2 regions of the Streptomyces sp. NPDC005262 genome follow, and region 1 is predicted to be linked to the other one. Evidence: riboswitches for the same ligand, from Rfam matches in the RefSeq annotation. Region 1 holds a riboswitch; the other holds the start of a gene.
The links. A riboswitch is a leader RNA that binds a small molecule or an ion and turns the genes downstream of it on or off. The one in region 1 is predicted to bind ZMP and ZTP.

Region 2: another riboswitch for ZMP and ZTP. It lies ahead of ACFYP5_RS01560 (bifunctional 5,10-methylenetetrahydrofolate dehydrogenase/5,10-methenyltetrahydrofolate cyclohydrolase); the one in region 1 lies ahead of glyA (serine hydroxymethyltransferase).

Annotation. Positions count from the first base shown of each region.
Region 1 covers NZ_JBIAKK010000001.1:197,120-200,282, reverse strand. Annotated here, with positions in the region: gene ACFYP5_RS00835 (hypothetical protein) at 1-875, opposite strand, end outside; ZMP/ZTP riboswitch at 1,340-1,465, shown strand; gene glyA (serine hydroxymethyltransferase) at 1,480-2,778, shown strand; gene ACFYP5_RS00825 (SpoIIE family protein phosphatase) at 2,748-3,163, opposite strand, start outside.
Region 2 covers NZ_JBIAKK010000001.1:361,371-364,533, reverse strand. Annotated here, with positions in the region: gene nudC (NAD(+) diphosphatase) at 25-972, shown strand; ZMP/ZTP riboswitch at 1,072-1,168, shown strand; gene ACFYP5_RS01560 (bifunctional 5,10-methylenetetrahydrofolate dehydrogenase/5,10-methenyltetrahydrofolate cyclohydrolase) at 1,208-2,074, shown strand; gene ACFYP5_RS01555 (mycoredoxin) at 2,226-2,468, opposite strand; gene ACFYP5_RS01550 (ATP-dependent DNA helicase UvrD2) at 2,673-3,163, shown strand, end outside.

The sequences.
Region 1 (3,163 bases):
CGCCCGGTCGGCGGCAGCCGCCTGCCCGCCGCCGGCCGGTCGTCGGCGATCTCCGCGGCGATGGCGATGTCCCGGGCCCGAGCCCTGCGCCCGTCCTTCCGGTAAGTGGTGGCGAACTCCGTCAGGGTCTTCCGCGCCTCGGTGAACTGCTTCTTCCTGAACTGGTCCACCCCGCAGGCGTACGCGCCGTTCTCGATCCCCCGGTCGGCCTCACCGGCCCGGACGGAGACCGACTTCTCCGGCATCGACGCCACGCTCGCCCGGATCCCGCGCAGCGTCTCGGTGGCCGAGCAGGGACTGCTCCCGCTCACCGCCCGGGCCTGCTCCGAGATCTTCCTGGAGACGGCCGGCCCCACCTTCCCGGCCTGCACCGAACCGGGGAACGTACGCAGCAGCTCGGCCAGCTCGCCACCCGGCGACCCCACCACCGGGTCACCCAGCCTCGACACCCCGCACGCGTACAGCGAGGTGGCCAGCGGGCCGTCGGGCCAGCCGGCGAGGTCGCCCAGCAGCTTCGGGTCGATCGACTCGGGCACGGTCCGCAGATAGGTCAGCGGCGCGACGGCCTCGCAGTGCCTGCCCTGCCGGTACGGAGCGGCGACCGCCGCGTAGTACGCCTTCAGCCGCTCCGGTACGAGCCTCCCCGCCCTCGACCCCGCGTGTTCCTCACCGAGATCGCGATAGACGGCAAGGGCGGAACGGTAGTCGGCCCGGGCGGCATCGAAGGTCCGTCCCGAGGCGGCCCGCACGGTCCGGTCGCTCTCGTCCAGCCGGTCGAGCAGCCTCTGCTCGACGGCCTCGTCCTGTGAGGAGCCGTAGAACACCACGCCGCCCGCCGGCGCCGCCAGCAGCACCAGCCCGGCCCCGGCCGCCACCACCGGCCGCCACGACCCGCCGACAGCGGTACGACCAGCACGAGCACATACCCGACGACCGGACCCGTGGCCACGCCGTCGGGGTCGGCGGGCAGCGCCACGAGCAGCAGCACACCCGTCGCCACCCAGCACAGGACGGCTCTGAACCACCGCCCCGTCAGGGCATAGCCGAGCCCGAGACCGGTGAGATTGAGCAACCCGGCGGCCACGGCACGCAGCGCGGCGCCCGGTGGCGGCGGCCCCACGGTGGGCGGACGGGAAGGCGGTGGCGGTACGGGAGGAACCGAGCCCGGTCGGAAAGCCTGATCGTCCCAACTCATCCCGGCCCCCCAACCGTTGGGCACGGCACCCCTGACCGCACCCGGCTTCACCACCATCCTCGCCGCCACGAACCGTGTCAATCGGGCGTATTCGCCCCGGATCCGCCCGGCATCCGCCCCGGATCCTTCGTCCGTCGGTAGACTCCGAGGTGCCGCGACTGGCGCGCACTCCGGCAGGGGTGCTCCGTGGAATCGACCACGAGGAAGCGGCACACTCCGGGCCTGCCCGGAGGCGTTACCGCCGGAGAGCCGTCCGCCTGGGCATCCGGGTCCACGCCGCAGCAATGCGCCAGACCCGGGAGGACCCTGTGACGACACCCGAGAATCGCCGCCCCGCCCTTACCGCCACCGATCCGGAGCTCGCCGCCCTCGTCGGTGCGGAGGAGCAGCTGCAGGCCGACACCCTGCGCCTGATCCCCAGTGAGAACTACGTCTCCGCAGCGGTTCTGGAGGCCTCCGGCACGGTCCTCCAGAACAAGTACTCCGAGGGCTACCCCGGCAAGCGGTACTACGAGGGCCAGCAGATCATCGACCAGGTGGAGACGGTGGCCGTCGAACGGGCCACGTCCCTCTTCCGCATGGACCACGCCAATGTGCAGCCGTACTCCGGCTCGCCCGCCAACCTCGCCGTGTACCTGGCGTTCCTCGAGCCCGGCGACACCGTCCTCGGCATGTCGCTGCCGATGGGTGGTCACCTCACGCACGGCTGGGGCGTCTCGGCGACCGGGACATGGTTCCGCGGGGTGCAGTACGGCGTCCGGCGCGACACCGGCCGGATCGACCTGGACGAGGTCCGCGACCTGGCCCGCGCCGAGCGACCCAAGGTGATCTTCTGCGGTGGCACCGCGGTGCCCCGGACGATCGACTTCGCCGGCTTCGCCGAGATCGCCCACGAGGTCGGCGCCGTCCTGGTCGCCGACATCGCCCACATCGCAGGCCTGATCGCGGGCGGCGCCCACCCCTCACCCGCCCCGCACGCCGACGTGGTCTCCACCACCACCCACAAGACCCTGCGAGGCCCGCGCGGCGCGATGCTGCTGAGCCGGGCGGAGCACGCCCGTGCCATCGACCGCGCCGTCTTCCCCGGCCTCCAGGGCGGCCCGCACAACCAGACGACGGCGGCGATCGCTGTAGCACTCAAGGAAGCCGCAACCGCCGACTTCAGCGCCTACGCCCACCAGGTGGTCGCCAACGCCCGCGCCCTCGGCGAGGAGCTGGCGTCGCGGGGCTTCGACCTGGTCTCCGGCGGCACGGACAACCACCTTCTGCTGATCGACCTCACCGGCAAGGACGTGCCCGGCAAGATCGCGGCGAAGGCCCTGGACCGGGCGGGGATCGTCGTCAACTACAACACGGTCCCGTACGACCCCCGCAAGCCCTTCGACCCGTCCGGCATCCGCATCGGCACCCCGGCCCTGACCTCACGCGGCATCCCCGCATCCGAGATGGGCACGGTCGCGGAGTGGATCGCCCGGGTGGTGGAGGCGGCACGTACGGACGACGAGGCGACGGTCGCCAAGGTGCGCGCCGACGTGAGGAACCTGATGGACGCCTACCCGGCGCCCGGGCTGCCGGTGGGCTGAGGGGCCTCGGGCTGCGCGGCGGGGCTGCCGGTGGGCCGAGGGTCTCCGGAAGCCGCGGCGGGCAGCCGGGCGATGAGCAGGGCCACGTCGTCGTGGTCGCCGGGCCGGCGCAGCGCCCGCAGGAGCAGGTCGCAGGTCTCCTCAAGATCGCGGTGCGGACCCGCGAGCAGGGACAGCAGGAGATCCAGCCGATCGTCGATGGCCTGGTCGCGGGTTTCGACCAGGCCATCCGTGTAGAGGACCAGCTGGTCACCGGGTGTGAGGCCGAGGCGGGTGGTACTGAAGGGGACCCCGCCCACGCCGAGCGGAGCGCCGGTGGGCAGGTCGAGCAGTTCGGGGGTGCGGCCCGGTCGCATGAGGACCGGCGGCAGGTGCCCGGCCAGCG
Region 2 (3,163 bases), 160 kb from region 1:
GTCCCGGGGGAGTAGGAAGCACCTGTGAGCACCTTCGACAACGCCACGACAGACCGGCCCATCGGTCTCACCGCGCCCAGCGGTATCGACCGCGCCGCGCACCACCGCCTCGACGAGGCATGGCTCTCCGCCGCCTGGAGCCACCCGACCACCCGAGTCTTCGTGGTCTCGGGCGGCCAGGTGCTGATCGACGACACGGCCGACGGCGGTACGGAGATCGTCATGACCCCGGCCTTCGAGGCCCCGGTCACCGAGACCCACCGCTACTTCCTCGGAACCGACGAGGACGGCGTCAGCTACTTCGCGCTCCAGAAGGACTCCCTGCCCGGCCGCATGGATCAGCCGGCCCGCCCGGCCGGCCTGCGCGAGGCCGGACTGCTGCTCGGCCCCCGCGACGCGGGGCTGATGGTGCACGCGGTGGCGCTGGAGAACTGGCAGCGGCTGCACCGCTTCTGCTCCCGCTGCGGCGAACGTACGGTCATCGCGGCGGCCGGCCACATCCGTCGCTGCCCGGCCTGCGGCGCCGAGCACTACCCGCGCACCGACCCCGCGGTGATCATGCTGGTCACGGACGACCAGGACCGTGCTCTGCTGGGCCGTCAGGTGCACTGGCCGGAAGGCCGCTTCTCGACGCTCGCGGGTTTCGTCGAGCCGGGGGAGTCGATCGAGCAGTCCGTGGCCCGCGAGGTGCTCGAGGAGGCGGGCATCACGGTCGGCGAGGTCGAATACATCGCCAGCCAGCCCTGGCCGTTCCCGTCGAGCCTGATGCTCGGCTTCATGGCCCGGGCCACGTCGTCGGAGATCAATGTGGACGGCGAGGAGATCGAGGAGGCCCGCTGGTTCTCCCGCGAGGACCTGACGGCGGCCTTCGAGTCGGGCGAGGTCCTGCCGCCGTTCGGCATCTCGATCGCGGCACGTCTGATCGAACTCTGGTACGGCAAGCCGCTCCCGAGGCCGGGCAGCGTCGGCTGACGCGCGCTGCTCGGCGTGCGACCGAGGAGGGCGTGGCCCGGTCGCACCTTCAGGACCGCGCCGGTTTCTCCCCCGAAGAGACGATCGCGCACTAATCTGGCCCCGGGCCGTGACTGGCGCTGAGGTGGAGCACCACCGGGGAGCGGTCCGACGGAACTCTCGACAGCCGTCGATGCCGTGCGCCTGGGCGACACACCGTGATCCTCGCGATCCTCGTGACACCCGGGAGCGAAACGTGGCCCAACCTCAGACAGCCCGTCCGATGGACGGCACCGCCCTTGCCCGCAGGATCATCGGAGCCAGCTCGGCGACGGCAGCGGAACTGCGGCTGCGCACCGGGACGGCACCGTGCCTGGCGACGGTACTGGTCGGGGAAGACCCGGCCTCGGTGACCTACGTGCGGATGAAGCGCCGCCGGTGCGAGAGCGCAGGCATCGAGTCGCGGCACGTGGCTCTTCCCGCCACCTCCACCACACAGGATGTGGTCGACGCGGTCACCACGCTGTCGGCCGACCCCGGTGTCCACGGCATCCTGCTCCAGCACCCTGTGGGACCGCACATCGACGAACGCGCCGCGTTCGAGGCGATCGATCCGGGCAAGGACGTCGACGGGGTCACCATGCACTCGTTCGCTTCGATGAGTTTCGGCCTGCCCGGATTCGTCTCCTGCACGCCCGGCGGCATCATGCGCCTGCTGGACGAGTACGACGTCGGCCTCGCGGGAAAACAGGCGGTCGTCGTGGGGCGCAGCGCCATCCTCGGCAAGCCCGCCGGAATGCTTCTGCTCGGCCGGGACGCCACCGTGACGTACTGCCACTCCCGCACGGCCGAGCTCTCGTCGATCGTGCGGGAGGCGGACGTCCTGCTGGCCGCGGTCGGCAAGCCGCGCTTCATCGCCGGTGCGGACATCAAGCCGGGTGCGGTGGTGATCGACGCCGGCTACAACGAAGGCAACGTCGGCGACGTCGACTTCGGGACAGCCGCCGAGCGGGCGCGGCTGATCACCCCGGTCCCGGGCGGTGTCGGACCGATGACCATCGCGGTCCTTCTCGAGCAGACGGTCGCGGCGGCGGCCCGGCAGCTCGGCGTCGCGGCGGCGTGACCGGTAGCCAGGCTCCCGGGTACGCGAACGCCCGCCGTCCTCCGGGGCGACCGGAGGGCAGCGGGCGTTCACGCGGGCTCTTGGTGCCGGCTCTTCGTGCGGGCTCTTCGCCCTGGCACCTTGCGCCGGCGCGAGGAGCGCAAGCGCGCGATCAGACGCCGATCTTCTGCTTCACCTGGGCCAGCGAAGGGTTCGTCAGCGTCGAACCGTCCGAGAAGAGCACGGTCGGAACGGTCTGGTTCCCCCCGTTGGCCTTCTCGACGAAGGCCGCGGACTCCGGGTCCTGCTCGATGTTGATCTCGTTGTACGTGATGCCCTCGCGGTCCATCTGGCCCTTGAGCCGACGGCAGTAACCGCACCACGTGGTGCTGTACATCGTCACAGTGCCCGGCATGTTTTCCCGCTCCTCTGTCTCGTTCGTCTCGTCACGCTGCGTTGCCGCGTCTCGCGGAAAAGCTGGAAAGGTGCCCCCCGCAGGGAGTGGAACGTACGTGACCTGGCAGCCATTCCCGTAGCCGCCCCTGCATTAGTACGACGGATACCGCTCCCCTGTGGACAACTTCCGCGTCGGCCTCTCCCGACCTGGCAGCATGGCGGAGTGACATCAGCAACGCATTCCTCTCTCTTCCCCCGGGTCCCCGAGTCGGCGGACGCCGTGCTCGACGGGCTGGACCCCGAGCAGCGCGAGGTCGCCCTGGCCCTGCACGGCCCGGTGTGTGTGCTGGCCGGAGCCGGTACGGGCAAGACGCGTGCGATCACGCACCGCATCGCGTACGGGGTGCGTGCCGGGATACTCCAGCCGACGAGTGTGCTGGCTGTCACGTTCACCAACCGGGCCGCGGGCGAGATGCGGGGCAGGCTGCGCCAGCTCGGCGCGGCCGGGGTGCAGGCGCGCACGTTCCACTCCGCCGCCCTGCGGCAGCTCCAGTACTTCTGGCCGAAAGCAGTCGGTGGTGATCTGCCGCGGCTGGTGGAGCGCAAGGTCCAGCTGGTCGCCGAAGCCGCCGCCCGCTGCCGCATCCGGCTCGACCGCAACGAGCTGCGGGACGTCACCAGCGAGATCGAGTGGGCGAAGGTCACCCAGACCGT